Regions from separate parts of the Lutispora sp. QWL-02 genome, predicted to be linked through region 3. Evidence: riboswitches for the same ligand, from Rfam matches in the RefSeq annotation. Region 3 holds a riboswitch; each other region holds the start of a gene.
The links. Region 3 has a riboswitch for molybdenum cofactor ahead of AC4HCY_RS18730 (NADH-dependent [FeFe] hydrogenase, group A6). Riboswitches for the same ligand answer to the same signal wherever they lie in the genome.
Positions count from the first base shown of each region.

Region 1: another riboswitch for molybdenum cofactor. It lies ahead of AC4HCY_RS03960 (ligand-binding sensor domain-containing protein); the one in region 3 lies ahead of AC4HCY_RS18730 (NADH-dependent [FeFe] hydrogenase, group A6).
Region 2: another riboswitch for molybdenum cofactor. It lies ahead of AC4HCY_RS03340 (4Fe-4S dicluster domain-containing protein); the one in region 3 lies ahead of AC4HCY_RS18730 (NADH-dependent [FeFe] hydrogenase, group A6).

Region 1 covers NZ_CM177762.1:881,117-886,201, reverse strand. Annotated here, with positions in the region: gene AC4HCY_RS03970 (helix-turn-helix domain-containing protein) at 1-1,090, shown strand, start outside; gene AC4HCY_RS03965 (MATE family efflux transporter) at 1,248-2,591, shown strand; molybdenum cofactor riboswitch at 2,660-2,783, shown strand; gene AC4HCY_RS03960 (ligand-binding sensor domain-containing protein) at 2,876-5,085, shown strand, end outside.
Region 2 covers NZ_CM177762.1:758,717-763,801, forward strand. Annotated here, with positions in the region: gene AC4HCY_RS03335 (aldehyde ferredoxin oxidoreductase family protein) at 1-1,732, opposite strand, end outside; gene AC4HCY_RS03340 (4Fe-4S dicluster domain-containing protein) at 1,732-2,211, opposite strand; molybdenum cofactor riboswitch at 2,289-2,399, opposite strand; gene AC4HCY_RS03345 (hypothetical protein) at 2,973-3,188, opposite strand; gene AC4HCY_RS03350 (hypothetical protein) at 3,353-3,607, opposite strand; gene AC4HCY_RS03355 (CPBP family intramembrane glutamic endopeptidase) at 3,874-4,536, shown strand; gene AC4HCY_RS03360 (AAA family ATPase) at 4,602-5,085, shown strand, end outside.
Region 3 covers NZ_CM177762.1:3,929,582-3,934,666, reverse strand. Annotated here, with positions in the region: gene groL (chaperonin GroEL) at 1-433, shown strand, start outside; gene moaC (cyclic pyranopterin monophosphate synthase MoaC) at 649-1,101, shown strand; gene AC4HCY_RS18735 (MogA/MoaB family molybdenum cofactor biosynthesis protein) at 1,446-1,955, shown strand; molybdenum cofactor riboswitch at 2,049-2,168, shown strand; gene AC4HCY_RS18730 (NADH-dependent [FeFe] hydrogenase, group A6) at 2,277-4,013, shown strand; gene AC4HCY_RS18725 (ECF transporter S component) at 4,017-4,505, shown strand; gene AC4HCY_RS18720 (GntR family transcriptional regulator) at 4,682-5,085, shown strand, end outside.

The DNA.
Region 1 (5,085 bases), 1.5 Mb from region 3:
TATTGCAAATTATCTTGAAGATTATCCCAGATTTCATTCTGAAAACAGGATAATAAAGCTGGATATCGACCTGATCGGCAATGCCCATGGGGATTCATGGACAACAGGAATTGAGTCCGTGTATTTAGGCTGCTGCAGAGAGCTGTATTCCCAAAGGAAAATGGCATATATAGCTCAAGCGAAGAAGGATTTAAACTTCAAATACGGGATAATAAGCAATGTTTTTTTGAAAAAAAGCCATACCTTTAACCAGATAGCATACTGGGAAGAAATGAGGGAGATATTTTGCTCCTTGATGAAGCTGGATATAATACCTCAGATCATATTGGATGATGAGGATACAGATATAGAGCCTTTCATGAACTATTACAAAGGGTTTTTCGGTGAAGATGCGATGAAGGAGTGGTCCCTATGCAACTTCAAGGATATGGAGCGGAAGCCTGACTTAAGCCTTGATCCTCTATATGACACTGCTTATATGATACCGCTGATCATCGATGCTTATATAAACCAAAAGGAGGATATGCCGTGCCCGGCACTGTTTGACGAATTGAGTGATGAGGAAATTGATAATTCCGTTTTCTTCGGCGGAAAGGGTCTCATAAATAAATATGGTATGAAAAAACCTTCATACTATGCCTACAGTTTTTTATCCCTACTGGGAGAAAATATGATCGATAAAGGAGACGGATATATAATAACCCAAAGGGATGGAAACTATCAGATACTGCTCTACCTATATGACGATAAGCTGAAAAGCCCTGGGATCAAAGATAGAGCCCTCAAAAAATCCGGAATGAGAACCATGCTGAAGCGAAAGTATTCCATCAACTTATCTTCCCTCCCCGATGATTTCAGGGTCATATCTTACAATATAAATGAAAAAAACGGATCAACCTACGATAATTGGATTTCCATCGGGGCCCCAAAAGCTTTGACTGGTGAAGAACTAAAGCTGCTTGACACTGCATCCGGACCTTCTGTAAAATTCTATAACGCAGGCAAGAGCCCTGTCTTTAACATAATATCAGCCTTAGAAGGCTATGGAGCCAACTTGATTCAGCTTCAAAAAGTACAAAAGCACCTATAACATGGTGCTTTTTATTTATTCGACGACTTACGAAAAACTTCAGGTGCTTAAACTTATACCTTTTAACGGTTACCTTGGTGAATGAAAAAAATTACAAATATGTATATACTTTTTATTGAGGATGATGTCTGTCCGTTTACGAAAGGTTGTGATCGACATGAAAATCAATAGAAATATATTCAAATCAGAAAACACAGATAAGCTTCTCATTAAATTTGCAGTGCCTACCATCATAGCTCTATTAGTCATAGAGCTATATAACATGGTGGATACCATATATGTAGGTCGGTATCTGGGAAGCACAGCCATAGGAGCATTGGCAATAGCCTTCCCTGTTCAGCGCCTTATTTCCGCCTTGGGCCTTTTGATAGCCGTGGGTTCCTATACCGCGGCATCAAGATATCTGGGAGAAAAAAATTATGATGATCTGAAAGCTGTAATAAAAAATTCTCTGGTCCTTACCATACTGATAATGTCTGCAATTACATCTCTCCTGTATTTCTTTTTGGATCCCATAATAATAGGGCTGGGTGCAAGCCAAAGCATATTGCCTTATTCCAAGGATTATATAGGCATTGTGATATTCGGAGGCGTATTTCAATCTTTAGCTATAGTGATGTGCTATATCATAACTGCTCTGGGAAACCCTAGAATAACCCTTAAGGCCACAGGCTTAGGAGCTGTTTTAAATATAATACTGGATTATGTATTGGTGGCCTATTATCCTTTAGGCGTGAAAGGAGCAGCAATTTCAACAGTTTTATCTCAGTTCATATCCTTCTTATATGCATGGCACAAATTCAGCTATGTGAAAAAGGATTTGAATTTAGGCTGGAAGCTCAGGCTTAATCATGGTATTTCTTCAGAGATCCTCTTGATAGGCTTCTCCACCTTTGTGATAGAAATATCCGACGCAGTAGTAGCTGTGCTATTGAACAACCTTCTCCTGTCCTACGGAGGGGATAAGGCATTGATAATAATAGGTGTTACCACAAGGATCTCAATGTTCCTGTTTATTACCGTGATCGGCATAAGCTCTTCCATGCAGCCCATAGCGGCATTTAATTACGGAGCTGATAATTATGATAAGGTAAAAGATGTGGTAAAAAAATCAATCGATTATGCGACCGTGTCATCAGCTATTGTGTGGCTGTTGATGATGGTCTTCCCTCAATATATTATAGGCTTCTTTATGGCTGATTCCGAACTGCTTATAGATACCATAAGAATCCTGAGAACCATAATATCCATTTTCCCCGTTGTAGGCGTATACTATGTTGCAATATACTTTTACCAGGCAATGGGGGAAGGCAGGGGTTCCTTCCTCTTGTCCATTTACAGGCAAATTGTAGTGTTCATTCCTCTTATGTTTATAATGGCCAAATCCATGGGCTTACCGGGAATCTGGCTGTCCTTTCCCATATCGGACATGATCTCTTGCTTAACCGGCATCTATTATATAAAGCGCGCTTTTGATATAGTGGAAGAGCCGGAATACTAAACAGGCGATTAGCCTTGCATTGACAACTGTTTAACGTTATAATATAGATATAATTTCCATAAGCTCAATAAACAGAAATACTCCGATTTTATGCATCTAAACGAATTATACGCGCAAGATGCATAAAACGAAAGGGTATTGCAGGAAACTGCAGTGCCTTCCAGTGCGAAAAGGAGTAATAAACCGGCTTTTTAAAACTTCTTTTTGCTATAAAAGAAGTTTTTTTATTACTCATTTCCATTACGAGTAAACTGTGTCAAAATTTTAAATAGGAGGAGAGCATTATGAGCTATTCAAACACTAAGAAATCCTTGAAGGTACTGGCACTATTAACAGCTTTTACCCTTATATTTTCATCCCTTGGCCTTATAGCTCCGGATGTATTAGGAAGTTCTGTATACGCAGAAGCATGGACTCCTAAAACGGAGCAGCCTATTGTTGTGGTTACGGGCCAGGGTATAGGATTCACCGATGAAAAATCGTATACTCTAAGCGAACTCATATCAATGCAGCATGTTACAAATCTTTACTCCACAATAAACACCACTCCCACCAAGAGCATATATCTTGGGAAGGGAGTAAAAGTCGATGATCTCCTGAGCAAATCAGGCTTCACCAAAGACAAATATGATCTATTCAAGATAGCTTTTGCAGCCAAGGATGGTTACAAGGTCACCTTCGACCCTTCTCACAAAGGAGATTCTACCACTTCCAAGGTATTGACCACCCCATCCTACGGTATGGAAAGATATTATTTCCCCAAACTGGGCAGCGGACAAGCCGACGGCAAAATCCCCGTGGATACCATACTGGCCTTCGGAAGAGCCGGCGATAGGGGTAAACCTGAGATAATACCCCAAAGCAGTTCTATAGAAGCTTTGACTGATAAGGATGCACCCCTCTTGATGGTAGGCCAGCAGCATGTGGAAGAACAAAATAATCCCTTGTTTAATAAAACCATACAAAAAATACTTGTTGGCGAAGAACTGCCTGCAGTTCTGAAAATAGGTAATAAGGATTATACAAGAGCTGAAATACTCCTCATGCCTAAAATGGCAGGCAATTGGACCTATACTAAAAAAACAGGCCCGGTGGCTGACTACTGTGTGGGAGTTCCTTTGAGCGAACTTCTCAATGGCTATGACGATAAGGACAAAGTAGAATTTATATCTGCCGACGGCTATGCAAATGATCCTGTTACCGTAGGAGATATAAAAGATTCCTCCAAGCAGTACATACTGGCCTATGAAGCAGGCACCGGCTCCGGTGACTCCAAAGCAGTCTGTGACACTGCAAAGGATAACCCGGCTATAGTCGGTTATTTCAGGATATACAGCCAAAACGGCTCCTTAATAAAGCTGGTCAACGAGATCAAGGTCACTCCGTCCGGCGGAACAGACTATTCCAAGAGTCCTTACAAGCACATTACAAACGGCGGAGTTGCCGGCGATGCACCTTACAATATAGATGCAATAACAGGAGCAACATTGACCTTTGAAGGTCCCGGCCTTGCGGCCAGCATACCTCTCTCCATCAGAGAAATGGAGAACCAAAATGCAGGTGCCTTCCGCGGAGATTATAAGGATATTCGAAGCGGAAAAGAGACTGTACTTAAATATGAAGGAATCCGTCTTGAATACCTATTGAAGAATATGACCTCCGGCACAACCGGTATAAAGCTCACCGATTCCGCCTATAAGGTGCTCTTAAAAAACAGAGTGAGACAGACCATAGCAGAATTTACCTTAGAGCAAATTGCCCAGGCTGAAGCACAGGGCAAGCCCATAATCATATCCTATGGAACCTCAAACCGGGACGGCTCCAATCCGAGGCCATTTGTCTATGATGCAGGAGCAGGTGCCGATGCGTCCTTGGGCAATGAGGATGGCTGTATAAAGCTTGTTTATGATAAATCAGCCTTCCGCTTTGATCCGAACCCCAGCTATACCAAGTTCGGAAACATTGCATACATCTATGTGGCAGAGAATGATTCCCCGGGCTATAAGCATGATAAAGCCCCTTACGACAAAGCAGAGAATTCTCAGTACATAATAACCGTTACGGGAGATAAGATCGGAAGAGAAGTAAACTATACAGTAAAGCAAATAGAAGATATGGTCAAGTATGAAGACAGCAAGCCCGCTATAAGCGGCATGGGCTATAGAGCCGAATACAGCCTCTCCAACTCAACCTACTGGTATGTCAATGAATATGAAGGGGTTAAGCTGTGGGAGCTTCTGAAGAAATCCGGAGTCCCCGAAGCCATGGCCAAGGGCGAAGGCTCCAAGACCGTGGTGCAATTTGCCGCTACAGACGGCTATAAGGATTTTGACAAGTTCACTCTGGCTCAGATAGCAGATCCCGGTCTATTCGGATACTATGAAAAGAACCCCGCCGATTTGAACGACGGAAAATACGCTTCCAAGGATGAAGATGATTTAAGATCCACCGGTTATCCCGTTTTAGTAGCCTATGGGGTCAACGGATATCCATA
Region 2 (5,085 bases), 1.3 Mb from region 3:
ATTCCTTTAGCATAACATCCAGCTCATTTACCTTGCCCTTTGCAGGTCCGGAAGGGAGAGGTTCTTTAAGAAGTCTTTCAGGAAGTGTATCGTCCTCTTTTGTGAAGCCTGCTTCCAGATTAAATAGTTTTTCTAAGTTCCATATTCTTTCACCTATCTGCAATATTTCAGCATCTGAGCATTTCCAGCCCAAAGCTGTTCTAATCATTTCGGCTATCTCGGGAAGCCCTATACCAAAGGTAGTGAAAAGACATATGCCTGCAGAATCAACTACTGCAGTCAAATCCTGGAATGTCTTTAACCATGGAGCCTTATCGGTTGTTACTAAAGGATCAAGCTTAGCTGGTATTCCCAGTACCTCAGGGGATGTAAGATATCCCCTTACATGGCAGCCGCCGCGGTTTGAAGTAGCATATTCAAGGCCCATACCCTGTACTCCTCTGCCGTCATAAGCGGGCATTTCCTGCTTCTTTACGGACATTGAAAGCTCCGGATGACCATAAAGCTCCGCCATTCTATAGGAGCCCATAGCCATTGTATCACCGAAGCCCTCTCTCAAGCCTGTCATTCTGGTAAACTCTACGATTCCTTCATCATCTCCGAAAGGAAGATCTCTACCTAACTCTTCTCTGGTCAATATTCCTTTGTCATACAACTCCATTGCACAGGCTATAGTGGAGCCCATGGTTATGGGGTCAATGCCTAATTCATTGCATATGAAATTTGCCTTGCATATGGCTTCCAGGTTCCTGACACCACAATCTGCTCCGTAAGACCAGCCTGCTTCATACTCAGGCCCCTCACCAAAGCTTTTAAATTTGCCCTCCGGTATCCTGGTCACTCTGCCGCATCCCATATTGCAGCCGAAGCAGCCTTTATTTCTCACCAAATATTTTTCCGTCAAAGTCTCCCCTGCTGTCTCATCAGCATGCTCAAATATGCCGCCGTCTCTCCAGTTTCTAGTGGGAAGGGCACCGGATTGATTCAAAATATTGACAAGGACTTCAGTGCCATAGGCGGCTAAGCCTGCACCCGTAACGGGATGATCCTTCAGCATCGTTCTGCCTTTCTTGCATATATCAAGAAATTCCTTGGGTTTTGCAACCTCTACAGATTTTGAGCCCTTTACTGCTACAGCCTTAAGATTTTTTGAGCCCATTACGGCACCAAGGCCTGATCTGCCTGCAGCTCTATTTTTGTCATTCATGACCGTTGCGAATAGTACCAGCTTTTCTCCCCCGGGGCCTATACAGGCCACTCTTGCATCTTCGCCTGCTTCGCCGAGCAGCATGTCGGTAGTCTCAAACACGGTTTTGCCCCAAAGATGCTCAGCATTTCTTAATTCCACCTCATCATCATTTATGTATAGATAAACGGGCTTTTCTGATTTTCCTTCAAATATGATTCCGTCATAACCGGCATACTTCAGCTCGGGTCCGAAATGGCCTCCGGAATTGGAAGCTCCTATGGTGCCTGTCAGGGGAGCCTTGGCAACTACTTCATATCTGCCTGCAGAAGTAGCTAAGGTACCCGTCAGGGGGCCGGTCATGAATATGAGCTTGTTATCGGGGCTGAAAGGTTCAACCTTTGGATCAACTTCATTCATGAAATATTTTGTGCCTAAGCCTCTGGCACCAAGGTATTTCCTGGCATCCTCAGGATTAATGCCTTCTCTTTTAATGGTCTTGTCGGTCAAATTCACTCTGAGAAGTTTGCCTGTAAATCCAAACATTATTCATACACCTCCCCAAACAAATCCTTGAATCTTTCGCCGATCTTCCTCTTTTTATTAAGGTTTGCAGGTGTAGCTTCTTTGTACTGAATTGCTCCTGAGGGACAAAGCTCCGCACACTGCGGATTCCCTCCGCACAAGTCGCATTTGATCATTTTTTTCTCTTTCGGGCTATAGGTGATATTGCCCAATGGACATGCGCTTATGCACATCTTGCAGCCGATGCATTTTTGAACGTCGATTATGACTGCATCATTTTCCGCTTTTACGATTGCTCCTACAGGACAAACCTTCATGCAGGAAGGGTCTTCGCACTGCATGCACATGATGGGCACTGCTATTGCAGCCTCATCATAAGCCAGCACGGATACTGCAGCTTGCTTCGGATTAAACTCCTCCATCCTGTTGAAGGAGCAGATCAGCTCGCAGGTTCTGCAGCCGATGCACTTTTCCGGAGAAATCATTAATACTTTGCTCAATCCTTTACTGGACGCCGCATGGACGCCAGCTCCACCTCCTTTATTTAATTAAAAAAGCCCATCTGTTTTTGCACAAACTGCAACACAGATGGACTCCTTTGCACAACGGCAGGTATGGGCATTTCTACCCATGCCCTATCGTTCCAAAAACCTTAACCGGTCATATGGAATCGGAGTCGATATGAAATTTATAAGATATACATTTAATTTACTTATTCTACATGTATTAAACAACTCCTTCTAATATGACGAAAAACACAAAATATTTGCACAATTTATTTTAGAGGTTTTATATGGAGAACATATGGCTATGAAATAGTCGCAAAATTAGTAATTATATGTAGAAAAAGCCAAATCATTATGGTAATGTTTAGGTAGATGGACATGAGATTGGAAAAGATATCTGAAATATGACGAGATGTCGGGCATTCATGCCCAGGTTTGTTAGGGCAATTTTATTAGGTAGTTTATAGTACTGCGTAATTGTAAGAAATTGTTCAATGGAGATCCATGAGAGTTGAATCGAAGATTATACAAGGGAGAAATAGGTAGGTAATTAACAGTTAAGATAGTCCAGAGATGTGATGTCAAGTAGTGAAAATAAGAAATAATGAGATAATCTCATTACTCTAATAAAAGCAAAAGACACCTACCCAAGCCCTGCCTACTATGTTTTTTAAAACAGGGCAAAGCTTTGATCTGTGCATCCAGCGCTCTTATGAAGCTTATGGATATAGATAGCACCTGGTTGACAGAGTCATTTACTGTCTTGGGCAGACGGTAGGAACCTCTGGCAGCTGCCTGAATGAATTTAGCAACTTCATCAGGATTAGGAAAGCGATTTTTTCCTTTTTTTTAATGAAGTCAGTTAGTTCATCTAAATCCATGTAGGCCAGCTCGTCTGCGGAATCAAACTCTTCGTAGACAGCTAATGCAGTGGTGCTGAAAGTATCTGAGAATACTTTCTCCTGTGCCAAAGAAGAATACTTCATAAATAAATAGTTGAGGAAACGCTTTTTATCCTTGGTTTAGCTCTGAACAGCGAAGAAACGAGCACGTGTAAGGCTCTGCAAAACCTTGTAACGGTAATCGTCTGTATATACCTCATTGTTGATTCTTCCAAAGCGCAGGGCATCTGCAATTATGTAAGCATCCATAAACTTTTTAACCTGCTTGGGATTGAGTGAATCTTTTTATTGTATGGAGCAAGATTACCATTTTCCCTTAAGAAACAAACGAGGCTGTCACCATAGACGGAAGTAGCTTCTAATCCAATGATAAGATCTGTAAGGGATTCAGAAGTAATTGCAGAAACAATCCTATTGGATAATAATCTAGCGCCATCTAGACTATTTGAAACAGGAAAGCAGCTATGTTTTGTTCCATCAGGTTTCATGAAATAGACGACATTGGAACTGCTGCTAATATCAATACCGACGTAAAGTGGGTTCAATGTATCACCTTCTTTTGTTGCGTATTTAGTGTTCAATCGGCTTGATAATATCCATGCAAACGGTCAAGGTTCAACAGGAGGAAAAAGAACTATAACCTGATTGACACTAGGTCAATTATATCATGGGCATTAACAAGCTGATTGATATTGATTTAATCACATAAATTATTAAGATAAAAACGAACTTAATAGAAGAAGGAGGATTAGGGTTGATAAGTTTAGAGAAGAAGCAAACTGTTTTGCTTTCTATTGCTCCGATATTATGTATATCGATGTTGATTTTAATTCCTCTGCTTACCGTTGCAATAGGAAGAACAGCAGGGTATGTAGTAGGATTTTGTATATACTGGTTTATATTTTGCCTGCCTGTATCTGTGTATAACTCTAATGGATTAAGTAGTCTGGGAGGAATTTATACTCAAAAATCAAACATTCCCACTATAATGAGAAAGTTGTATTACTTATTGGCATTCATACCTTGTATTGCCACATTTTTTGTGGTATTTAAGGAATTGGCTTCAACAGCAGGATTACAAGTTTTATTTATTGCTCTATTATTTGCATTAATAAATGGAACTATTGAAGAAATGTTTTGGCGTGGAGCTTTTAATAAAGCTTTTAACAATAACATTATTTTAGCGTATATATATCCATCAATATTTTTTGGCATTTGGCATATATCATTATATTTGGCAAAAGGAATTGTATACGAAGGTGGATTTGTTTCATTAGTTGGCGGTTCTTTTTTCATGGGACTATTATGGGGATGGGTTGCATATAAAACCAATTCTATTAAAATTGTAACGATAGCTCACATAATTACAAATTTTTTTGCTTTTACAGGGCTTATTTTTCAAAACTGGTTCAAATAATTTTAGCTTACATCATTATTAGAATAATGTGAGCAAGCAATTTATATAATGGGAGGTGCGAAAGATTGAAAAACCTTATTCTCATAAATGGCACAATGGGTGTAGGAAAGACTGCAACAAGCAGAGAACTGCAAAACTTATTATCTAAATGTGTTTTTCTTGACGGCGATTGGTGTTGGGATATGTCGCCCTTTATTGTGACGGACGAAACTAAAAAGATGGTAATAGATAATATTACTCATCTATTAAACAATTTTATTTCCTGCTCAGAGTATCAAAATATTATTTTTTGTTGGGTAATGCATGAACAAAGCATTCTTGATGATGTGCTGTCCAGACTAAACAAAGATGATTGTACTGTATATAAGTTCTCTATCGTATGTTCTGAAAAGGCATTGATTGAAAGAATTAAAAAAGATATAGAACAGGGTATTAGGACGGAAGATATTATTGAGATAAGTGTGCCAAGATTAAGCAATTATTTTAGAATGGATAGTGAAAAAATAGATGTAAGCGAGATTTCTGCAAAACAGGCAGCAGAAATAATAT
Region 3 (5,085 bases):
TACAAGAGCAGCTGTAGAAGAAGGTATAGTACCTGGCGGCGGAGCTGCTCTGATAAGCGCAATAAAGGTTGTTGAAGGCTTATTGAAGGATGCTCATGGCGACGAAAAGACAGGTATTCAAATTGTAAGAAGGGCTTTGGAAGAACCTGTAAGACAGATTGCAGAAAATGCAGGCCTTGAAGGCTCAGTAATAGTAGAAAAGGTTATCAACAGCGAAGCCGGAGTGGGATATGATGTGACAAACGATAAGTATGTCAATATGATAGAAGCAGGTATAGTTGATCCTACAAAGGTTACAAGATCCGCATTGCAGAATGCTGCATCTATAGCATCAATGCTTCTTACAACTGAAAGCATAGTAGCAGACCTTCCTGAAAAGGAAAAACCCATGATGCCCGGAGGCGGAATGGGCGGAGATATGGGAATGTACTAAAATAGATAAAAAGCTGCGAATTATCGCAGCTTTTTGTGCTTTTTGGCTGGCGCCTGGATGATGCCTTCCAAAACTCTGATAGCGTTATCTTGCGTCCGAATAAAGAATACTGTTAATAATTGGCCTTAGGAAGTATAATAGTAGATAAGAAACTGGATTGGGAGGTAATCGCTTTGGAAAGATTGACTCACATAAATGAGAAAGGCTATGCAAAGATGGTGGATGTTACGGAAAAAGAGGAAAGCTTGAGAGAAGCGGTGGCTCGAGGTTCCATCTATATGAAAAAGGAAACCATAAGAGCTGTAAGCGAAGGCAAAATAAAAAAAGGAGATGTGCTGTCTGTAGCTCAGGTGGGCGGAATAATGGGAGCCAAGAGCACTTCTGTCATAATACCAATGTGCCATAATATCAATATTTACGGTGCGGATCTCGAATTTAATATTGATAAGGAAAACTGCAAAATAGATATCATTGCAACGGTAAAAACATACGGAGTTACGGGCGTCGAGATGGAGGCTTTGACGGCCGTATCGATTGCAGCCCTTACTATATATGATATGTGCAAAGCCATAGACAAAGAAATGGTCATATCCGATATACATCTTGTGAAAAAAACAGGCGGCAAATCAGGCGATTTTTATTTCAGGGACTTAGGTTCTAAATGTTAAAACGAATGGGTTTTAGAACTCAGGAGGGACTGGGGTATTCCTTGCGGGTCATAGGGGAACGAAGAACCACTAAAAGACACGAAGACAACACGAAAAAACACTAAATGATCAAATAATCTGACAGGTAGATGGGCGGTTTAAAGCGAAGCTTGTCGTCCTGAGCACCCATGATTTTCATAACAATGACATGGGTTATTGCTCTCTTCCGTGTAATTCAGTGCCCCATTCAGTGTCTTTCAGTGGTTTTCGTTCCCCAGGACCCCAAAGGAATACCATAATGCCAGAGGCTAGCGGCTAGTGGCTGACCTATAAGGAATACCCCATAGAAAAGAAGGAGGAAGCTTATGAGCAAAGATTTTACATTTACATTCGGTATAATCACAGTGAGCGATAAAGGCTCAAGAGGAGAACGGAAAGATGAATCGGGGCCGACAGCGGAAGAATTGCTGAAGCCTATGGGCGGGATTATGAAAAAATATATGATGGTGCCGGATGAAAGAGAAGATATAAAAAAAGCGATAAAAGAAATGGCTGACAGCTTGAACATCGATATGATTTTGACAAGCGGCGGAACAGGCTTTTCACCCAGGGATGTCACTCCGGAAGCCACTTTGGAGATGATTGAGAGGATTGTGCCGGGGATATCTGAAGCCATGAGGGCTGAAAGCCTTAAAGCGACGCCTAAGGCGATGCTTTCAAGAGCTGTGGCAGGTATCAGAGGCAGATCTCTTATAATAAATCTGCCCGGAAGCCCCAAAGGAGTGCGAGAATGTCTAAGCGTTGTAATTCCAGTGCTGAGGCATGGCATAGAGACTTTAAGGGGAGAAACTTCCGAATGCGCCGAAAGGAAATAGAATCAATTTTCCATAAATCTGATAGCTGATAAATAGAATTAATTGCTTCTAAACTAATTGACAAAGCATTAACAATATATTAGAATAAATATGATAAAAAAATAACTCCGAGTCGGTAGTCCAAAGAACTTTTTCTTATGGAGCACAGGCTAACGGGTTGAATGAAAATGTTCATGCTGCCCGTGTGTGGAAAGGAGCTAAATTTGAGAACCGTAGCCTTAATGGTATACGGATTTGTTTATGGTTGTTAATAAACTCCTTTTTTGGGGAGTTTATTTTTTAGTAACTTATCCAATTTACATGACAAGGGGGATAAACATTATGGAAATGGTAAACCTGACAATTGATGGTATCAAAACCCAAGTACCAAAAGGTACAACAGTTTTGGCAGCTGCTAGGTCATTAAACATTAATATTCCTACACTTTGCTTTTTAAAAGATATTAATGAGGTCGGAGCATGCAGAATGTGCGTTGTTGAGGTAAAGGGAGCCAGATCTTTGCAGGCGTCATGTGTGCTTCCCGTTGCAGAAGGCATGGAAGTAAAAACCAATTCAAAAGACGTGAGAGAAGCCAGATCTGTAATTCTCAAGCTTATATTGGCCAGACATGAAAGAGAATGTTTGACATGCTCCAGAAACCTTAACTGCGAGCTTCAAAAGCTTTGTGAAGAAATGGGCATAGATGGTTTGGACTTCCAAGGAGAAAAGATAACATATGCGGTAGACACAGCATCACCTTCAGTGGTCAGGGATCAGAATAAATGCATACTTTGCGGAAGGTGTATAAGCGTTTGCAGGAATGTACAGGGCACTGGGGTTATTAACTTTGCAAGAAGAGGAGTCAAGACGACTGTAACCACCTCCTATGATAAAGGCTTGTCTGAAGTAGCCTGCATAAATTGCGGCCAATGCATAAAGGTATGTCCTGTGGGCGCATTAAGGGAGAAAGATGACAGGGACAGAGTCTGGGAAGCATTGGATAACAGCGATATGTATGTTGTAGCACAGACAGCTCCAGCGGTTAGAGTTGCTTTGGGTGAAGAATTCGGTATGCCCGTAGGCACTAATGTAGAAGGAAAGATGGTATCTGCCTTAAAGAGATTAGGCTTTGATAAAGTTTTCGACACGGATTTTGCTGCAGACTTAACAATAATAGAAGAAGGCACTGAACTTTTAGGCAGGATTAAAAACGGCGGAAAGCTTCCGATGATCACTTCCTGTTCTCCGGGCTGGATAAAGTATTGTGAACATTATCACAACGATTTCCTTGATAATCTTTCAAGCTGCAAGTCACCGCACCAGATGCTGGGCGCATTGACAAAATCCTATTATGCAGAGAAGATGGGTATTGATCCCAAGAAAATTTTTGTTGTATCCATAATGCCTTGTACAGCCAAGAAGTTTGAATCCGGCAGAGAAGAATTGGAAGTTGACGGCTTGAGGGATGTAGATGCTGTCATAACTACCAGAGAACTGGCAAGGATGATCAAAGAAGCAAGAATGGATTTCGGGACCTTGGAAGATAGCAAATTCGATAAGGTTATGGGCGAATCAACAGGTGCTGCTGTAATATTCGGAGCAACCGGCGGTGTAATGGAAGCTGCTTTGAGGACTGTAGCAGATATTCTCACAGGACAGGATTTAAAGGACATAGATTATAACCCTGTAAGAGGACTTGAGGGAATTAAAGAAGCAGCAGTTAAGATAGGAGATCTTGAGGTAAAGGTTGCTGTGGCCCACGGTACAGCCAACGCAGGAAAGCTTCTTGATAAAGTTAGAAATGGGGAAGCCGACTATCACTTCATAGAAGTGATGGGTTGCCCCGGAGGATGCATAAATGGCGGAGGACAGCCGATTATAATAGATAAGGAAAAGACTGAAGAGGTATGCAGAAAAAGAGCTCAGGGGCTATATACCATGGACGCTGAAATGCCTTTGAGAAAATCTCATAAGAATCCTGAAATCAAAGCTTTATATGATGAGTATTTAGGAGAAGCCAACGGGCATAAAGCTCACCACCTGCTCCATACTCATTATGTTAAGAGAGAAAGGGTATAGATCATGATAGATAAAAGTACCAAGACCTTAACCAGAGCCGCTATACTCCTTGCGGTGGCTTTAGTCTTTCAATTTGTGAAGATGGGTCAGCTGGTAACGGGCTCTGGTATCAATGCAGTACTGATCGTTGCGGCTCAGATATGCGGTTTGCCTTGGGCGGCAGCAATCGGTGCTATAACCCCTTTTATGTCCGTAGTTTTGGGGGTTAATCCTCCAGCATTGATTCCCGTGGTTCCATTTATTGTAGCAGGCAACATTTTATATGTGGTCGTCTATTCTATATTAAAGACCAAAGGAAAAATAATAGGGGTTGGCCTTGCTGCCTTGTTGAAGTTTGGATTGTTGTATTCTGCAGTAAACTATTTTGTAGCCGTAAAACCGCCTATAAAGGTGGCCCTCAGCTTTCCGCAGCTATTTACCGCATTAATGGGAGGCGCTGTAGCTCTTATAATAATCAAAGTATTGGACAGAACGCAGAAAACTGAAGAATAGACAACTTTCAGAATCAACTGGTACAACATTCAGTTAGAAAAATAAATATATAGAAGACTAGCTTTGCATCAATCATTTATGCAGAGTTAGTCTTTCTTTTTTGTATATTATCAGGCAAATATGTTATAATTTAGATACAAAGCGATAGGTGTCTATCTCTGCAAGGAGTGAGAGTTTTGGATAAAAGTATCAGTATTACAGGCCCCAGGTATCAACATATTGCGTTGGACATAGCATCAAAAATTGCCAGCGGACACTATAAAGTAGGTGATAAAATATATACACGTTCGGTTCTGTCAAGCCAGTATAATGTTTCTTCGGAGACTGCCAGACGTGCAATAAGCATCCTATCTGATGTAGGAATTGTTGAGGTCTGGAGAGGCAGCGGCGTTTTAATAAAATCATGTGAAAAAGCAATCGATTTTGTGAAGGAATATACAGCCATACAGTCTGTGAATGACTTAAAAAATGAAATTCTAGATTGTCTTGAGCGTCAAGCCAAAGAAAATGATTTTCTTAAGGAAATGCTTGATAAGCTCATTGACAAAACCCACAGTCTAAAAGCTATAAATCCTTTTAT